DNA from 2 places in the Neobacillus sp. SM06 genome. Region 2 is predicted to be linked to the other one. Evidence: a T-box and tRNA genes for the amino acid it is inferred to sense, from the RefSeq annotation. Region 2 holds a T-box; the other holds one or more tRNA genes.

Region 1 (9,661 bases), on a different contig from region 2:
CCCCCGTTTTTACAAATGGTCCACATTCTGAAACAGCAAACAAAACTTTCACGAATTCATCAACGCTCCTTGAACCGTACTTTTTGGAATGACATAAGGACTTTGGGCAGTGCCTGTTAGCACTGTACCGTCCTCAATTTTTACATCTTTATCGAGAATGACGGAATCAAGGTAGCAATTCTCGCCAATTTGACATTTTTGCATAATTATGCAATTTTTCAAAACGGCTCCTTTGCCGATTTTCACTCCTCTTGAGACAATGCTATTCTCTACTTTTCCGCGAATTAAACAGCCATTGGCAACCATCGAATTCTTAACCTCAGCACCTTTTAGGTAACGAGTCGGCGGTTCATCTTTTACTTTTGTTAAAATCGGCTGTTCTTTCACGAAAACCCTTCTCCATACTTCCGGATTCAATAATTCCATATTAGTCGAATAATAACTTTGAATCGAGTCAACCATTGCAGTATAACCATGGTATTGATAGTGACAAATAGCGTATGAATGATAAAGATCTTCAACTACATCTTTCATACAGGAATATCCGGTTTCATTTCTTGTCTCAATTAAGTTGATTAATAGTGAAGTTTTGATCAAATACATTTCCAACGATTGACCCTGTTCGTTTACAACTTCCGTCACATCGCACTCCGAAGCAATATGCCACTTTACCAAAGAGGTAAAATTCAGATTAAAAACAGTATAGCAATTGGTAATTAACGAATATTCTTGGGTACTTCTATAGAAATAATCCAAATTGGCGGCAAAATGGTGAAATGAACCAATCCGATTGTCTTCATACTCCACAAGGGGTGATGGGAAAAAGAACAACCCATCCCGTTTTCGATTCAAATCCCAATTCTTTCCCGATTCAAGATGATCCATTAATGCACGATATTGCATTTTTGGAAAAATCGCTACGCTTCTGATGCCTGAATTAACCATATTCGAGAGTACAAAATCGATAATGCGATACCTCCCTGCAAACGGCAAGGCAGCAAGCGATCGATGGTCAATCAGATCTTTTAAATCTTCATGATAAGTAGTTGCATCTATAACCCCTAACAGCTTTTTCTTCAACTAGAGTCCCTCCTGATATGATTAAAGCTCATAGTAAATGTGGTAATGCATAAGCGCAGCAATTAATTGTGTCACAGCAATCCCTTTAATAAGCAGAATACAAGCCCGTGACCATTTCTTCTGTTACAAGGATGATTTCGCCAACATCTGAGCGGATGACCATACCATCGGGAATCGTTAAATCGCAAGGAACAATTGCTTTTCCCAAATAAACGTTCTCCCCAATTTTCGCATCCGGCATGACAACTGATTCCCGGATCACGCTCCCTTTCCCCACGCTGACTCCTTGAAACAGTACCGAGTTCTCAATTTCCCCTTCGATCACGCAGCCTTCATTGACAAAGGATTCCTTCACCGTTGCTTCTGGTGAAATATACTGTGGCGGCTGATTCGGATTAACCGTGTAAATTTTCCAGTCAGCATCAAACAAATCCAATTCACTATCCTCATTTAGAAGATCCATATTGGCTTCCCATAGGCTTCGGACCGTTCCTACGTCTTTCCAATACCCTTTAAACGGATAAGCATAGAGCTTTTTCTGTTCTTCCAGCAACAGCGGAATTACATCTTTTCCAAAATCATGGGTCGAATTTGGATTTCGTTCATCCATTTCTAAAAACTCTTTTAAAATAGTCCAATTAAAAATATAAATTCCCATTGAGGCCAAATTGTTTTTCGGTTCTGCCGGTTTTTCCTCAAAATCAATGATTCTCTTTTCATCATTCGTATCCATAATTCCGAATCGGCTCGCTTCTCCCCATGGAACCTCGATAACGGAAATCGTTACATCCGCACCGCGGTCAATATGGTACTCCAGCATATTTTCATAGTTCATTTTATAAATATGGTCGCCGGAAAGAATCAGGACATACTCAGGCTGGTACTGTTTTAAATAATTTAAATTTTGATAGATTGCGCTCGCTGTTCCGGTATACCATTTCACCTCGGATGACTCGCTATATGGCGGAAGAACGGTCACCCCTCCATCTTTCCGATCCAAATCCCACGCACTGCCGATGCCGATATAGGAGTTTAATAGAAGCGGCTGGTATTGCGTTAAAACTCCAACTGTTTCAATTCCCGAGTTTGTGCAATTGCTTAAAGTAAAATCAATGATTCGATATTTCCCGCCAAACGGTACCGCAGGCTTTGCTAAATTCTTTGTGAGCGAATTAAGCCTACTTCCTTTCCCGCCTGCCAGTAACATGGCCACGCACTTCTTCTTTGCCATTTCCTTTTCTCTCCTTTCTCTTCTTAACTGGTCTTAACATGACGATGCCAAACGGCGGAATCGTTAGTTTCAAAGAATACGGCTTGCCATGGAACGGAATCTCTTCCGCTTTGATTACCTTCTTATTGACAGCTCCTGTTCCACCAAATTCCTCTTTATCACTATTGAAAATTTCGCGGTATTCGCCTGATTCGGGGATGCCGATGCGATAGTCTTGATAGTTAACCGCAGTAAAATTGCAAACAACCGCAATAAATTCTTTTTCATTTTTTCCTTTGCGAATAAAGGAAAAGATTGACTGCTCGCTATTATTCACATCGATCCATTCAAATCCTTCGTGCAGATGATCCATTTCATATAAAGCTTTTGTACGTTTATATACTTTTGTTAACTCTTTAACATATTCATTTACACTGCGGTGCATGTCATAATCTAACAAATTCCAATCCAGCTGTTCTTTATCTTTCCATTCCGAAAATTGTCCAAGTTCAAAACCCATGAACAGGAGTTTTTTTCCAGGGTGAGCAAACATGTAGCCTAGTAATAATCGCAGCTGCGCAAATTTTTCCCAATAATGTCCAGGCATTTTATCAAGCAACGATTTTTTTCCGTGAACCACTTCATCGTGGGAAAAAGGTAAGACGAAGTTTTCCGAAAAGGCGTACAACAAAGAAAAGGTTACATTTTGATGTTTCGGAGTGCGAGAAAACGGGGGCGTCTCCATATATTCGAGCATGTCGTTCATCCAGCCCATATTCCATTTATAATCAAACCCCAAACCTCCGTAGTGCACTGGCGCTGTCACGTTCTGAAAATCTGTTGAATCTTCCCCCATCATTAAAAAGGATGGATCATGCTCATGGACAGTTTGATTTAATTTTTTCAAAAAGCTGATACCAAATGGATTTTCATGTTTCCCAGGCGAATTCGGCCAATAAATAATATTAGCAACCGCATCGACTCGAAAACCGTCGATATGATAATTCTCCATCCAAAATAGCGCGTTGGAGATGAGAAAACTTTGCACCTCAGATTTCCCTAAATCAAAATTGGCCGTTCCCCATACAGGATTTTCACGGTCAATCTCTTCACGGTAGGAAAAAATATGGCCTCCATCAAACTGGTACAATCCATGAGCATCTTTGCAAAAATGACCAGGAACCCAGTCAAGAATCACACCAATTCCATTTTGATGACATTGATCGATAAAAAACATTAACTCTTCGGGTGTGCCGTACCGTGAAGTGGGAGAGAAATAACCCGTTCCCTGGTATCCCCATGAAACGTCGAGCGGGTGCTCAACAAGAGGCAGCAGTTCAATATGGGTGAATCCATGCTCTTTGACATATGGAATCAATTCATCCGCCATTTCCCGATAAGTGAAAAATTCACCATCTTCTTTCTTTTTCCACGAACCGAAATGTACTTCATAAATAAGGATCGGTTCCGTTAAAGCGTTTTTCTTTTCTTTTTTGGCATTCCATTGAGAATCCTTCCAGTCATAGGTCTTGATGTTGTAGACAATGGAGGCCGTGTTTGGTCTGAGCTCTGAATAAAATGCAAATGGATCAGATTTAAGCTGGACACCGCCGTGTTCTGTAAAAATTTCATATTTATACAAGCTTCCTTCAAGGTCTTCATCAACGAAGAGGATCCAAATTCCTTGATCATTTATCTTTTCAAGTTCGTATCCTTCCCCGCACCACTGATTAAAATCGCCAGCCAATCGTACTTTTTGCGCATTGGGCGCCCATACGATAAAACGCGTACAAACCGAATTGGATTGTTTCAAAACATGCGCGCCGAAAAGCTGATGACTCTGAAAAAGATTTCCTTCATGGAACAAATGAATCTGATAATCTGTTGGATAGTAAGTATTCACTGCCATTCGATCCCTCATCCCTACTTAAAAAATATATTTCCGCATTATTATATTAATTCTCCAGATAAGTCAAAATTCCTTGAGATAATTTATTTATTTTTCTGACATATTAATCTATAAATCGATATAGTTTAATCGATTTGCGCTAGAATTATGTCGAATTTAAAGTTTTTGCGTCACAAATCGACACAATCCTGCATTATTTCACAAAATTCTTCACTTCATAAAAATTTTTCTTGTTTAGAGGGAGACTGCTTATTTGTTTCGGTTGTCTACTTTTGTGGAATTTTTTTCGGAACGGTTTATTAAAAACAAAGAGAATATTATTGTATGTATAATAATTTTCTGGTCTAAGGGATTTAAAAAAGAGTATACATTTTATTCAAAAAGGAAGAAATAAGGAGAAAGCGGCTGTCGAGGTACTCGTGTTTCTTTGAATTTATATTTCCATGAAAAAGTAGAAATGGAAGCCTGTTACCCGCTCTTTTCAGTTCACGAATCGACCTCGAAACAGGGAGCCCAACAACGGCAAAGTAATCACCGTGTAGTTATATGTTAAAATTAGAAATAATTCTTTGAAGTTTGCAACTAATCTTTTTGTAAATCCAAACATCCGGCTGCCAAGCCTCATATGATCCCATTAATACTTATTGGCGAATACCCTTTCATCGTGCATCATACGCCTGCTTTGATTCCCTTTTTCGCTGGACTTCACCCTTTTCGGGAATCATACACCCGCTTTGATTCCCATTTTTGCAGAGCTTCATCCTTTTTGGGAATCATACACCCGCTTTGATTCCCGTTTTTGCGAATCTTCACCCTTTTTGGGAATCATACACCCGCTTTGATTCCCATTTTTGCAGAACTTCATCCTTTTTGGGCATCATACGCCTGCTTTGAATCCCGTTTTTGCGGAGCTTCATCCTTTTTGGGAATCATAGGCTCCAATCAATCATGATTGAGAAGCAGTCTTTTTGTCTATTGTAAAACCTGAGAATTGGGCATTAGGAAAACTAAAAAAAGATTTTGAGTCATTCTATCTGATAGACATCTTTTTAATATAAAAAGGGGCGACATATAAATTTTGATATACGAAAAAAGCTGATAACGTTTGTTATCAGCTTTTGCAAATGACCCCTACGGGATTCGAACCCGTGTTACCGCCGTGAAAGGGCGGTGTCTTAACCGCTTGACCAAGGGGCCAAAGTTCTGGCGGAGAAGGAGGGATTTGAACCCTCGCGCCGGTTACCCGACCTACACCCTTAGCAGGGGCGCCTCTTCAGCCACTTGAGTACTTCTCCATATGGCTCCGCAGGTAGGATTCGAACCTACGACCGATCGGTTAACAGCCGATAGCTCTACCACTGAGCTACTGCGGAATAATTATATTTGATTCATAAACCCATGTTCCCACCTCATTTTGTTGAGCCAAAATAAGGTTCGATGGGTATAACTCGAAACATATACATTACGTTTTGTTCGTTTCTGCCACGAAACTGATGAAAAAATAATGGTGGGCCTAAATGGACTTGAACCATCGACCTCACGCTTATCAGGCGTGCGCTCTAACCAGCTGAGCTATAGGCCCATTATGGAGCGGGTGATGGGAATCGAACCCACGACATCAGCTTGGAAGGCTGGAGTTTTACCATTAAACTACACCCGCATAGATTTTTAAATGGGGCGACTGATGGGAATCGAACCCACGAATGCCAGAGCCACAATCTGGTGCGTTAACCACTTCGCCACAGCCGCCATCATAAAATGATTGTAGTTAACGACAACAAGTAAGGTGGCTCGGGACGGAATCGAACCGCCGACACAAGGATTTTCAGTCCTTTGCTCTACCGACTGAGCTACCGAGCCATATTATTAAAGAACCCTAAAATTATTTCACAATCGTCCTTTGTTCGAAAGAATCTCTCGATCTTTCTCACATGTTGCACCGGAAGCTTATTCACAGATGCAAGCAACATGCTCTACCGACTGAGCTACCGAGCCATATTATTAAAGAACCCTAAAATTATTTCACAATCGTCCTTTGTTCGAAAGAATCTCTCGATCTTTCTCACATGTTGCACCGGAAGCTTATTCACAGATGCAAGCAACATGCTCTACCGACTGAGCTACCGAGCCATATTATTAAAGAACCCTAAAATTATTTCACAATCGTCCTTTGTTCGAAAGAATCTTACGATCTTTCTCACATGTTGCACCGGGAGCTTATTCACAGATGTGAGCAACATGCTCTACCGACTGAGCTACCGAGCCATTTTATTTTAATAACCTAAACTATTTCCCAATTGTCCTTTGTTCGAAAGAATCTCTCGATCTTTCTCACATGTTGCACCGGAAGCTTATTCACAGATGCAAGTAACATGCTCTACTGACTGAGCTACCGAGCCGTATTATTTTAATTATAGTGGCGGTCTGGACGGGACTCGAACCCGCGACCTCCTGCGTGACAGGCAGGCATTCTAACCAACTGAACTACCAGACCAGATTGCGGGGGCAGGATTTGAACCTGCGACCTTCGGGTTATGAGCCCGACGAGCTACCGGACTGCTCCACCCCGCGATAATAAAAAAGTATTTATTTTTTCCATGCCCTTAGATAGCATTGGACTGTCCTCAACTCAAAAGGCTTATTCAAGATGCTGTTCGTTGAGTACAACTCGCAGATAATTCAACGATGCTTTGCTCGTTGCTCCACCCCGCGATAATAAAAAAGTATTTATTTTTTCCATGCCCTTAGATAGCATTGGACTGTCCTCAACTCAAAAGGCTTATTCAAGATGCTGTTCGTTGAGTACAACTCGCAGATAATTCAACGATGCTTTGCTCGTTGCTCCACCCCGCGATAATAAAAAGTACTACATTTAAATGGCGGAGGAAGAGGGATTCGAACCCCCGCGCGGTTTAACCCGCCTGTCGGTTTTCAAGACCGATCCCTTCAGCCAGACTTGGGTATTCCTCCATAAATATAAGTATTAATGGTGGACCTTGTAGGACTCGAACCTACGACCGGACGGTTATGAGCCGTCTGCTCTAACCAGCTGAGCTAAAGGTCCAAATATAGTTCTCTTTACTTTTTTATGTCTGTCCCCATCTCAGTAAGACTATTCATGTTGTGGCTCGATGGGTACAACTCGTAGAGTATTCTTAGAAGCCCGGCTCGTTGCTCTAACCAGCTGAGCTAAAGGTCCAAATATAGTTCTCTTTACCTTTTTATGTCTGTCCCCATCTCAGTAAGACTATTCATGTTGTGGCTCGATGGGTACAACTCGTAGAGTATTCTTAGAAGCTCGGCTCGTTGCTCTAACCAGCTGAGCTAATGATCCTTAAGGTAATATATATATTGGTAGCGGCGGAGGGGATCGAACCCCCGACCTTACGGGTATGAACCGTACGCTCTAGCCAGCTGAGCTACACCGCCAAATAAATGAATTATATGTTGATTTTGGTGGAGGATAGCGGGATCGAACCGCTGACCTCCTGCGTGCAAAGCAGGCGCTCTCCCAGCTGAGCTAATCCCCCAAAAAAAACTTGATGGTCGGGAAGACAGGATTCGAACCTGCGACCCCTTGGTCCCAAACCAAGTGCTCTACCAAGCTGAGCTACTTCCCGATACAAGCGCGCCCGAAAGGAGTCGAACCCATAACCTTCTGATCCGTAGTCAGACGCTCTATCCAATTGAGCTACGGGCGCATTTAAATGGTGCCGAGGACCGGAATCGAACCGGTACGGTAGTCACCTACCGCAGGATTTTAAGTCCTGTGCGTCTGCCAGTTCCGCCACCCCGGCAATAATGGAGCGGAAGACGGGATTCGAACCCGCGACCCCCACCTTGGCAAGGTGGTGTTCTACCACTGAACTACTTCCGCATTTTAAAATGGTGCGGGTGAAGGGAGTCGAACCCCCACGCCTTACGGCGCCAGATCCTAAGTCTGGTGCGTCTGCCAATTCCGCCACACCCGCATGTTCATTAAAAATGGTGAGCCATGAAGGACTCGAACCTTCGACCCTCTGATTAAAAGTCAGATGCTCTACCGACTGAGCTAATGGCTCGTACACATGGTGCCGGCCAGAGGACTTGAACCCCCAACCTACTGATTACAAGTCAGTTGCTCTACCAATTGAGCTAGACCGGCAAACAAAAAATTATATGGTGGAGGATGACGGGATCGAACCGCCGACCCTCTGCTTGTAAGGCAGATGCTCTCCCAGCTGAGCTAATCCTCCATACAATCGCCTGGCAGCGTCCTACTCTCGCAGGAACTTGCGTTCCAACTACCATCGGCGCTAAGAAGCTTAACTTCCGTGTTCGGTATGGGAACGGGTGTGACCTTCTCGCCATTGCCGCCAGACTATGGGCAAGACATGTTTTATTATAATGCCTTTTTCAATTTTTTCAAGAGAAAATTGAAAATTCATTCCCTCAAAACTAGGTAATCAAGAAGAAGTAAAGGAAGAACGAGTTCGCACATCAAATGATATTGGTTAAGTCCTCGATCGATTAGTATCAGTCAGCTCCACACGTCACCGCGCTTCCACCTCTGACCTATCAACCTGATCGTCTTTCAGGGATCTTACTAGCTTGACGCTATGGGAAATCTCATCTTGAGGGGGGCTTCATGCTTAGATGCTTTCAGCACTTATCCCGTCCGCACATAGCTACCCAGCGATGCCTTTGGCAAGACAACTGGTACACCAGCGGTGCGTCCATCCCGGTCCTCTCGTACTAAGGACAGCTCCTCTCAAATTTCCTGCGCCCACGACGGATAGGGACCGAACTGTCTCACGACGTTCTGAACCCAGCTCGCGTACCGCTTTAATGGGCGAACAGCCCAACCCTTGGGACCGACTACAGCCCCAGGATGCGATGAGCCGACATCGAGGTGCCAAACCTCCCCGTCGATGTGGACTCTTGGGGGAGATAAGCCTGTTATCCCCGGGGTAGCTTTTATCCGTTGAGCGATGGCCCTTCCATGCGGAACCACCGGATCACTAAGCCCGACTTTCGTCCCTGCTCGACTTGTAGGTCTCGCAGTCAAGCTCCCTTGTGCCTTTACACTCTACGAATGATTTCCAACCATTCTGAGGGAACCTTTGGGCGCCTCCGTTACTCTTTAGGAGGCGACCGCCCCAGTCAAACTGCCCACCTGACACTGTCTCCCACCCCGAGTGAGGGGTGCGGGTTAGAATTTCAATACAGCCAGGGTAGTATCCCACCGACGCCTCCACCGAAGCTGGCGCTCCGGTTTCTACGGCTCCTACCTATCCTGTACAAGCTGTACCGAAATTCAATATCAGGCTACAGTAAAGCTCCACGGGGTCTTTCCGTCCTGTCGCGGGTAACCTGCATCTTCACAGGTACTATAATTTCACCGAGTCTCTCGTTGAGACAGTGCCCAGATCGTTACGCCTTTCGTGCGGGTCGGAACTTACCCGACAAGGAATTTCGCTACC
Region 2 (9,661 bases):
TAAAATTTTAATCAAACTTGGTCTGAAGACAGATGAAGTGTATTATATCGGCGGAAGCGAGGCACTGCCTCCTCCTTTAAGCAAAGATGAAGAAGAGCTACTCTTGAAAAAACTCCCACATGGTGATAAAGCGGCAAGATCGATTCTAATTGAGCGGAATTTGAGACTAGTCGTCTATATTGCCAGGAAGTTCGAAAATACGGGGATCAATATTGAAGATTTGATCAGTATAGGAACAATCGGCTTAATCAAGGCGGTCAACACCTTTAACCCGGAAAAGAAAATCAAACTGGCTACATATGCATCTAGATGTATTGAAAATGAAATTCTAATGTACTTAAGACGAAACAATAAAATCCGCTCAGAGGTATCATTTGATGAACCGTTAAATATCGATTGGGATGGAAATGAATTATTGTTATCCGATGTGCTTGGAACCGATGAAGATATTATAACAAAAGATCTGGAAGCCAATGTGGACCGCAAGCTCCTTATCAAAGCACTTCACCAGTTATCTGACAGGGAAAAACAAATTATGGAGCTTCGCTTTGGCTTACATAACGGTGAGGAAAAGACACAAAAAGACGTTGCCGATATGTTAGGCATTTCCCAATCGTATATCTCACGATTGGAAAAAAGAATAATAAAACGATTGCGAAAAGAATTTAATAAAATGGTGTAACGGCTTTTGCGAAATAATTTTTTTACGTAAAAAAACCGGTTGGACGTGGGAAATAAAGGATTTTTTAATATTTCCCACGTTTTCTGTAGGAAATAGCCGGTGCATATTTTTCCTTCCCGGGGAGATACTGTTTTTTGTACAGCAGCTCCTGTGAGGAGGGAAAACAGATTGACTCGAAATAAAGTTGAGATTTGCGGTGTCGATACATCAAAACTTCCTGTTTTAAAAAACGAAGAAATGAGATTGCTCTTCAAGCAAATGCAAGCGGGCGATATTAGCGCTCGGGAAAAGCTCGTCAACGGAAACTTGAGACTTGTTTTAAGCGTCATTCAACGCTTTAATAACCGGGGCGAGTTTGTTGATGACCTGTTCCAGGTCGGCTGTATCGGTCTTATGAAATCAATTGATAATTTTGATCTATCTCAAAATGTTAAATTTTCCACTTATGCAGTACCGATGATAATCGGAGAAATTCGCCGATACTTGCGCGACAATAATCCGATACGCGTTTCAAGATCACTACGGGATATTGCCTATAAAGCCCTGCAAGTGAGGGAAAGGCTAATGAGTGAAACATCAAGAGAACCAACGGCCGAAGAAATTGCCCGCGTTTTAGAAGTTCCGCACGAAGAGATTGTGTTTGCCCTTGATGCTATTCAAGATCCTGTTTCGTTGTTTGAGCCCATCTACAATGATGGCGGGGATCCGATTTACGTTATGGATCAATTGAGTGATGAACGAAATAAGGACACGCACTGGATAGAGGAAATTGCCTTAAAAGAAGGAATGAGACGGTTAAATGAGCGGGAAAAAATGATTCTCCGCAAGCGATTTTTCCAAGGTAAAACGCAAATGGAAGTCGCAGACGAAATTGGAATTTCCCAAGCACAAGTATCCAGACTCGAAAAAGCGGCAATCCGGCAAATGAATAAAAACATTCAAAGTTAAGCTGTCCACTAAAGGACAGCTTTATTTTTTGGACGAAAAGGTCTTTTAACCGCAAAGGTTCACATATATTTTTTATAGAGTCAAAAGGCGGGAGGAAACAGTAATGGTGAAAATTTCGGAATTTCAAATCAAAGATGTTGTAAATGTTGCAGATGGAAAGAAACTCGGCAATATTGATGATATTGATATTAATTTATCAACAGGGAAAATTGAAGCAATTGTTATTTCGGGAGGCGGGCGCGTCCTTGGTTTTTTTGGCAAGGATGAAGAAATCGTCATCTCTTGGAAAAACATTTTAAAAATTGGCCATGATGTCATTTTGGTTCGCTACAAAGGCAACGGTGAAAATGCAGTAAATGATTCTGACTAACAGCAGAATGAGACATGACCAATTTACCATCATATGGTACACTAAAGAAAACTTAAATGAGGGGAAAGTATGGAACCATTTGTTTTACAAAAACAATCTTTTTTTTCGATTCAACCATGGACGGAGCAGTTTCCCGGACTTACCGCAGGAATGACGACAAAATACGACGGAGAGAGCAAAGGCCCATATTTCAGCTTGAACCTTGGTTTTCACGTCGGCGACGAAATCGCAGCTGTCTGCGCGAACAGGGAGAAGGTAGGAGAGCAGATAGATTTCCCGGTTCGAAACTGGGTTGGAGCCGAACAGACCCATGGATTCGTTATTCAAAAAGTTACAAAAGCGGACCGCGGAAAAGGCTCCCTTTCCTACGATGAGTCCTTTAAAGATACAGATGGATTTTATACAAATGAAGACGGCATCCTGCTTACGCTTTGCTATGCAGATTGTGTTCCGCTCTTTTTCCTTGCACCAGAGAAAAAAATGATTGGCATCGCGCATGCAGGTTGGAAAGGAACGGTAAAGCAAATTGCTGCCCACATGATAAAATTATGGGGACAGGAAGGGATACAGCCAAAAGATATTTTTGTCGTAATTGGCCCATCAATTTGTGAAAAATGTTATATTGTAGATAATCGTGTTGTTGATTTAGTTCAAAATATACTAGAAGATGTCGACGAAAAACCATATAATTTAATCACAGCAGGTCAATATTCGTTAAACTTGCAAAAAGCAAACAAACGGCTGCTCGAAAAAGCAGGAGTGCCGACCCAGAATATTCTGCTGACTGGTTACTGTTCAAGCTGTGACAACGGCCATTTTTTCTCCCACCGCCGCGACAAGGGACAGACAGGGAGAATGGCAAGCTTTATCGGTTGGAAGGAGGATCAATCAGTATCATGAAAGTTGCTGCAAAACTTGAAGCCATTCAACAACAAATCGCTGATGCCTGCTTCAAGGTTCACCGGAATCCCGAAGAGGTAAGGCTGATTGCCGTAACAAAATACGTCAGCACCAAAAGAGCACAAGAGGCACTCGATGCAGGGGTTTGCGAACTCGGCGAAAACCGGGATGATGGGCTGCTTGAAAAGTGGAGTTTGTTAAAGGACAAGCCTGTTTGGCATTTTATTGGCTCATTACAAACGCGGAAAGTTAAAAATATCATTGATAAAATCGATTATATTCATTCACTGGATCGGATTTCTTTAGCTGAGGAAATTCAAAAGCGTTCCCCCAAAAAGATCAAATGCCTTGTCCAGGTGAATGTTTCTGGTGAAGAATCCAAGCATGGGTTGCATCCTGATGAGGTCATTCCGTTTATTGAACAGCTTCAAGCATTTGATAAAATTGGAATCGTCGGTTTAATGACGATGGCTCCGCTGACAAACGACGAAGAAGTGCTTCGCAACTGTTTTCGGCTCTTAAGAGAACTGCGTGAGCAAGTAAAGGCTCGTCAATTTGCTTTTGCACCTTGTGACCATCTATCCATGGGGATGTCGAATGATTTTCACATTGCGGTAGAAGAAGGGGCAACAATGGTCAGAATAGGAACCGCGCTTGTCGGTGAAGATGAAGAGAGGGTGACGAAATGAGCATTAAATCAAAAATTAAAACATTTTTCTTTCTAGACGATGAATATGATGAGAATGAAGAATATGAAGAAACGCCAGAGCCGGTAAAACAACCACAAAGGAACCAGCATCAGGTAAAATCGCCCAATGTCGTCAGCTTGCAAAGCGTACAAAAATCGGCAAAAGTTATTTTGGTTGAGCCCCGTGTGTATGCAGAGGCACAGGAAGTTGCCGATCATTTAAAAAGCCGTCGGGCGGTGGTTGTAAACCTGCAGCGGATTGACCATGATCAGGCGAAGCGGATTGTTGATTTTTTAAGCGGAACTGTGTATGCGATTGGCGGCGATATTCAACGGATTGGCACAAGTATCTTTCTTTGTACGCCAGATAATGTGGAGATAGCAGGTAATATTTCCGAGATCGTTCAAGAACATGATTTTCAAGATAAGAGGTGGTAAGCAGATATGACAACTGTTTTTGTCATTTTAACAAAATTGATTACGTATTATTCTTATGCATTGATTGTTTATATTTTTATGTCTTGGTTTCCAAACGCAAGGGGTACTGCCATTGGCCAATTTCTTGCAAGGATTTGCGAACCCTATCTCGAACCGTTTCGCAGATTCATTCCGCCGATTGGAATGATTGACTTTTCCCCGATCATCGCTATTTTGGTGTTGAATTTTGCAGCCTCGGGACTGGCGCAAATTTTTAACTGGATCGCCTAGTTAGTGGAGTAGTTATGAATATTTATCAGCATTTTCGACCGGAAGAAAAAGAGTTTATTGATCAGGTTCTGAATTGGAAAAACAGTGTCGAGAGAACGCATGTACCGAAGCTGACTGATTTTCTTGATCCGCGCGAACAACAGATTGTTAAATTGCTTGTTGGGGAGAATTCGGATGTACAGGCGGCGTTTTTTGGCGGAACTTCTGTCGCCGAACGGAAAAGAGCGCTGCTGCTCCCCGATTATTTGCCTGCCGCTGACAAGGATTTTCACATTCGCTTATATGAAGTTGACTATCCAAGCAAATTCATCACCATCGAGCATCCTCAAGTTTTAGGCACTCTAATGTCAGTCGGGCTGAAACGGGGGAAATTTGGCGATATACTCGTTAAAGACAAACACATCCAGTTTTTTGTCAGTGAAGATGTGGGTGATTATGTTGAATTGCAAGTAAAATCAATTGGCAAGGCAGCTGTTCAGCTGCTGTTGCAGCCGCTTGAGAAAGCACTGATTATAGAAGATTTATGGACTGATCAGGATTTGACGGTTTCATCGCTTCGTCTCGACACTGCTGTCTCCGGGATTTATCATCTAGCGAGGCAAAAATCGCAAACGCTGATTCAGGCAGGACTTGTCAAAGTCAATTGGACGCCCGTTGAAAATCCTTCGTTTGAAGTAAAAGAAAGCGACATGATTTCCGTGCGTGGTCACGGCAGAGCGAAAATTTTGTCTATTGAGGGAAAGACAAAGAAAGAAAAATGGCGAATTCGAGCCGGAAAACAAAAATAATTTGTTTTTCTAGCAGGAATTGCTTGAAAATTGTCGAATGAATCTAGTATACATAAAAGCTGACAATTCATTATGGAGGTGGCACTATGCCATTAACGCCGTTGGATATACACAACAAAGAATTTACAAAAGGTTTTAGAGGCTATGACGAAGATGAGGTAAATGAGTTTCTTGACCAGGTCATTAAAGATTATGAATTGGTTTTGCGTGAAAAAAAGGATTTGGAAGAACGCCTGGCGGAAATGAAAGAGCGATTAAGCCATTTTTCCAATATTGAAGAAACACTGAACAAATCAATTGTCATTGCTCAGGAGGCTGGAGAAGAGGTTAAACGAAACGCGCAAAAAGAAGCAAAGCTGATCATCAAGGAAGCGGAGAAAAACTCCGATCGGATCATCAATGAGTCCTTGTCGAAAGCAAGAAAAATTGCTCTCGAAATTGAAGAGCTGAAAAAGCAGTCGAAGGTCTTCCGTACCCGCTTTAAAATGCTTGTTGAAGCCCAACTCGATCTGCTTAACAATGATGACTGGGATCATTTGCTTGAATATGAGCTGGATGCAACTGAATTGAAAGCCAATCAGGCGGAAGATTCGCTGGCATAACTTGACGGACAAGCATCCTTTCGACTATAATTTTTCAATAAACAATATAGCCGTTCAATGACAGTGAAGGGGACAGTACATTTTTCGAACCTTTTTCATAGCGAGCTGGGGATGGTGAAAGCCTGGCAAAAAGAGAAAAATGGGATCACCCCGGAGTTCCGTGCTGAAACTCAAAATGATCGGGAATTAGGCATCGGCGGGTTGTTCACGTTACGAATAGACGAAGAGGGCAGCGTTTTGCAATGCTGTCAATCAGGGTGGTACCACGGGAATCAAACCTTCTCGTCCCTATTTGGGATGAGAAGGTTTTTTTGTTTGGAAAAAGGAACAGGAGGAAATGGTAATGGAATACAAAGATACGCTATTAATGCCGCAGACCGATTTTCCGATGCGCGGTAATCTTCCAAATAGGGAACCTGAAATTCAGGAAAAATGGGAAGGAATGGATATTTATAAACAAGTTCAAGAGCGGACAAAAGACCGGCCAATGTACGTGCTGCATGATGGCCCGCCGTATGCCAATGGTGATATCCATATGGGGCATGCGCTTAACAAAATATTAAAGGATTTTATTGTTCGCTACAAATCGATGAGCGGCTATCATGCCCCATATGTACCAGGTTGGGATACGCACGGACTGCCGATCGAACAGGCATTAACAAATAAAGGTGTCAAACGGAAAGAAATGACCGTTGCAGAATTTCGAAAGCTTTGTGCGGAATATGCCTTACAGCAAATCGACAACCAGCGTTCCCAATTTAAACGTTTAGGCGTTCGCGGCGACTGGGAAAATCCTTATATTACACTGAAGCCTGAATATGAAGCACAGCAAATTAAAGTGTTTGGCGAAATGGCGAAAAAAGGCTACATCTATAAAGGGAAAAAGCCTGTTTACTGGTCGCCTTCGAGCGAATCTGCATTAGCAGAAGCAGAAATTGAATACAAAGACAAGCGCTCTCCGTCCATTTTCGTTGCCTTTAAAGTAAAAGATGGAAAAAATGTTCTTGATTCTGATACAAATATCGTCATTTGGACGACAACACCATGGACAATTCCTGCCAATCTCGGCATTTGCGTTCATCCGGATTTAACCTATGTAGTGGTCAACGTTAGCGGAAATAAATATCTGGTTGCCGAAGCCCTTTTAGAATCAGTTACAAATGAAATTGGCTGGGAAAATCCAGAGATTGTTCAAACGGTAAAAGGAACGCAGCTTGAGAACATCCTTGCCGAGCACCCATTATATGGTCGCGATTCGCTTGTGATGCTTGGTGAACACGTAACAACCGATGCTGGTACAGGATGTGTTCATACAGCACCCGGACACGGGGAAGATGACTTTTATGTCGGGCAAAAATACGGGTTGGATGTTCTTTGTCCTGTTGACGATAAAGGCTGCATGACAGAAGAGGCGCCAGGGTTTGAAGGTCTGTTTTACGACGATGCAAATAAAGCAATCGGCGAAAGGCTGGAGGAAGCGGGCGCATTATTAAAGCTATCTTTCATCACCCACTCGTATCCGCATGATTGGCGGACGAAAAAACCGGTTATTTTCCGAGCAACGGCTCAATGGTTCGCTTCCATTAAAGATTTTCGCAACGACCTGCTTGAAGCGGTAAAAGAAACGAAATGGGTTCCGGCATGGGGGGAAACGCGGCTTTACAATATGGTTCGCGACCGCGGCGACTGGTGTATTTCAAGGCAGCGTGCCTGGGGCGTGCCAATTCCGGTGTTTTACGGAGAAAATGGCGAAGCGATCATCAATGATGAGACTATTAACCATATTTCGCAATTATTCCGCGAACACGGTTCAAACGTTTGGTTTGAACTTGATGCAAAGGAATTGCTGCCAGAAGGATTCACCCATCCAAGCAGCCCAAACGGCCAGTTTACAAAAGAAACGGATATTATGGATGTTTGGTTTGACTCCGGTTCATCGCATCAAGCCGTATTGGAGGAGCGGGAAGATCTCAAGCGTCCGGCCGACCTTTACTTGGAAGGCTCTGACCAATACCGCGGCTGGTTCAACTCTTCTTTATCAACAGCGGTTGCCGTTACTGGCAAAGCTCCATATAAAGGCGTGCTAAGCCATGGATTTGCGCTTGATGGCGAAGGAAGAAAAATGAGCAAGTCGATTGGCAACGTTGTTGTACCGGCAAAAGTAATGAACCAGCTTGGTGCAGATATTTTAAGGCTTTGGGTTGCCTCGGTAGATTATCAGTCCGATGTCCGCGTTTCGGATGCAATTTTGAAACAGGTAGCTGAAGTATACCGAAAAATCCGCAACACGTTCCGCTTCTTGCTTGGCAACCTGGCCGATTTTCAACCGGAAACGGATGCGCTTCAATACGAGGAATTAAGAGAAGTGGATCAATTTATGCTCGTTAAATTAAATAAATTGATTAAATATACGAAAAATGCATATGAAAACTTCGAATTTGCCGGCATTTATCATGCAGTCAATAATTTCTGTACACTTGATTTAAGCGCCTTTTATCTTGATTTTGCCAAAGATATTCTTTACATTGAAGCGAAAGATCACCATGATCGCCGTGCCATCCAGACGGTTTTATATGAATCATTGCTGGCATTAGCGAAGCTCGTTGCACCAATCCTTCCGCATACAGCAGATGAAGTGTGGAGCTTCATACCGTCTGTAAAAGAAGCGAGTGTTCAACTGACAGACTTGCCGGACTACCGGGAATTGGCGAATGCCGAAGCACTTGAAGCAAAGTGGACTGCGTTCTTGAAACTTCGTGATGACGTATTAAAAGCACTGGAAGAGGCGCGCAATGAAAAAGTAATTGGCAAATCCTTAACGGCGAAAGTAACAATATATGTTAATGATAAAACAAAAGCGCTTTTGGATTCTATTGATGAAAACCTTCAGCAGCTATTCATTGTCTCAGGATTTGAGGTTGCCGGAACATATGATCAAGCTCCTGAACATGCACTTAAACTTGACTCTGCTGCCATTGTGGTGACAAAAGCGGAAGGGGAGACGTGCGAACGCTGCTGGGTGGTTACGCCGGAAGTTGGCCAGGACCATGAGCATCCAAGTCTTTGTCCGCGCTGTGCAGAAGTTGTCAAAAAACACTATGCTCATTTGGCATAAAATAATGAAAAGGTCCCTATTGGGGCCTTTTCTGTTTTTTTCCTCAGCCGTTAATTGCTGTAGCACCTGTCAAATGTTGTCCCGTGTTAGTCCTTTTTCTCGGGAGAAAATAGTAAAAACGATGAAGCGGAGGTATCATCATGAATGCAATCGAAGATATGCTCTATGTAGAACTCCGTCAAACCGAAAAAGAGATTCTTTCTTCTTTAAAGAAAAAGAAAATGGATGATTGGCTGAAAAAAATAGTAGAAGCTGAATTAACAGATGTACGTTCGGCGATCCATAAAGTAAAAAACGGATGTTTTGGGCAATGTGAACTATCAGGAGAGCTGTTTCCGCAAGAACTTCTGGCCATGATGCCTACAATCAAAACGAAAGAAGATTTACAAAAGTTATATAAATGGAATTAAAGGATTTTAAGAAAATTTGTCCAATTCTTATAGGTAAATAAAACCTTTAGGAAGGCGGACACATAATGAAAATCCTTCAAAATGAAAACATGGATTCAATTCAGGAAGTTAAAGCTTGTATGCATGGTTTAAGGGATCTACGGATGTTTAAACGTTATCAGGCTATCCTCATGCATTTAAAAGGACGGACTTATGTAGAAATCGCTGACCTTTTAGAATGTACGGAGCAAACTATATATAACTATGTTCGAGCCTATAAAACTAACGGTTTGGAGGGATTAGTTCCCGGACAATCTCCCGGACGCCCTTGTCAACTAACAGAGGAACAAGAAAAGGAACTCTATCAGTTAATTGTTGAAAAAAAGCCAGCTGCTGTTGGATTTCCCGCAGAAATGAATTGGACTTCATTTCTTGTTCGCGATTGGATTAAGCAAACATTTGACATTGTTT

What was found. The T-box of region 2 lies ahead of ileS (isoleucine--tRNA ligase). A T-box ahead of a tRNA ligase gene usually reads a tRNA of that ligase, here a tRNA-Ile.
Region 1: it encodes a tRNA-Ile, which carries the amino acid that the T-box ahead of ileS (isoleucine--tRNA ligase) is inferred to sense. The anticodon was not compared.

The regions. Positions count from the first base shown of each region.
Region 1 is NZ_JBNWEO010000011.1:123,969-133,629, forward strand. It holds gene glgA (glycogen synthase GlgA) at 1-52, opposite strand, end outside; gene ACQYAD_RS03845 (sugar phosphate nucleotidyltransferase) at 49-1,080, opposite strand; gene ACQYAD_RS03850 (glucose-1-phosphate adenylyltransferase) at 1,166-2,311, opposite strand; gene glgB (1,4-alpha-glucan branching protein GlgB) at 2,259-4,199, opposite strand; tRNA gene ACQYAD_RS03860 (tRNA-Glu) at 5,325-5,396, opposite strand; tRNA gene ACQYAD_RS03865 (tRNA-Ser) at 5,404-5,494, opposite strand; tRNA gene ACQYAD_RS03870 (tRNA-Asn) at 5,498-5,572, opposite strand; tRNA gene ACQYAD_RS03875 (tRNA-Ile) at 5,705-5,781, opposite strand; tRNA gene ACQYAD_RS03880 (tRNA-Gly) at 5,786-5,859, opposite strand; tRNA gene ACQYAD_RS03885 (tRNA-His) at 5,873-5,948, opposite strand; tRNA gene ACQYAD_RS03890 (tRNA-Phe) at 5,987-6,059, opposite strand; tRNA gene ACQYAD_RS03895 (tRNA-Asp) at 6,617-6,693, opposite strand; tRNA gene ACQYAD_RS03900 (tRNA-Met) at 6,697-6,770, opposite strand; tRNA gene ACQYAD_RS03905 (tRNA-Ser) at 7,077-7,169, opposite strand; tRNA gene ACQYAD_RS03910 (tRNA-Ile) at 7,187-7,263, opposite strand; tRNA gene ACQYAD_RS03915 (tRNA-Met) at 7,552-7,628, opposite strand; tRNA gene ACQYAD_RS03920 (tRNA-Ala) at 7,654-7,729, opposite strand; tRNA gene ACQYAD_RS03925 (tRNA-Pro) at 7,743-7,819, opposite strand; tRNA gene ACQYAD_RS03930 (tRNA-Arg) at 7,827-7,900, opposite strand; tRNA gene ACQYAD_RS03935 (tRNA-Leu) at 7,908-7,996, opposite strand; tRNA gene ACQYAD_RS03940 (tRNA-Gly) at 8,002-8,076, opposite strand; tRNA gene ACQYAD_RS03945 (tRNA-Leu) at 8,086-8,170, opposite strand; tRNA gene ACQYAD_RS03950 (tRNA-Lys) at 8,185-8,260, opposite strand; tRNA gene ACQYAD_RS03955 (tRNA-Thr) at 8,268-8,343, opposite strand; tRNA gene ACQYAD_RS03960 (tRNA-Val) at 8,359-8,434, opposite strand; rRNA gene rrf (5S ribosomal RNA) at 8,443-8,559, opposite strand; rRNA gene ACQYAD_RS03970 (23S ribosomal RNA) at 8,689-9,661, opposite strand, start outside.
Region 2 is NZ_JBNWEO010000013.1:179,022-188,682, reverse strand. It holds gene sigE (RNA polymerase sporulation sigma factor SigE) at 1-682, shown strand, start outside; gene sigG (RNA polymerase sporulation sigma factor SigG) at 851-1,630, shown strand; gene ACQYAD_RS05990 (YlmC/YmxH family sporulation protein) at 1,734-2,000, shown strand; gene pgeF (peptidoglycan editing factor PgeF) at 2,070-2,900, shown strand; gene ACQYAD_RS05980 (YggS family pyridoxal phosphate-dependent enzyme) at 2,897-3,589, shown strand; gene ACQYAD_RS05975 (cell division protein SepF) at 3,586-4,026, shown strand; gene ACQYAD_RS05970 (YggT family protein) at 4,033-4,296, shown strand; gene ACQYAD_RS05965 (RNA-binding protein) at 4,311-5,084, shown strand; gene ACQYAD_RS05960 (DivIVA domain-containing protein) at 5,171-5,686, shown strand; T-box leader at 5,741-5,979, shown strand; gene ileS (isoleucine--tRNA ligase) at 6,030-8,801, shown strand; gene ACQYAD_RS05950 (hypothetical protein) at 8,942-9,211, shown strand; one part of gene ACQYAD_RS05945 (IS630 family transposase) at 9,301-9,661, shown strand, end outside.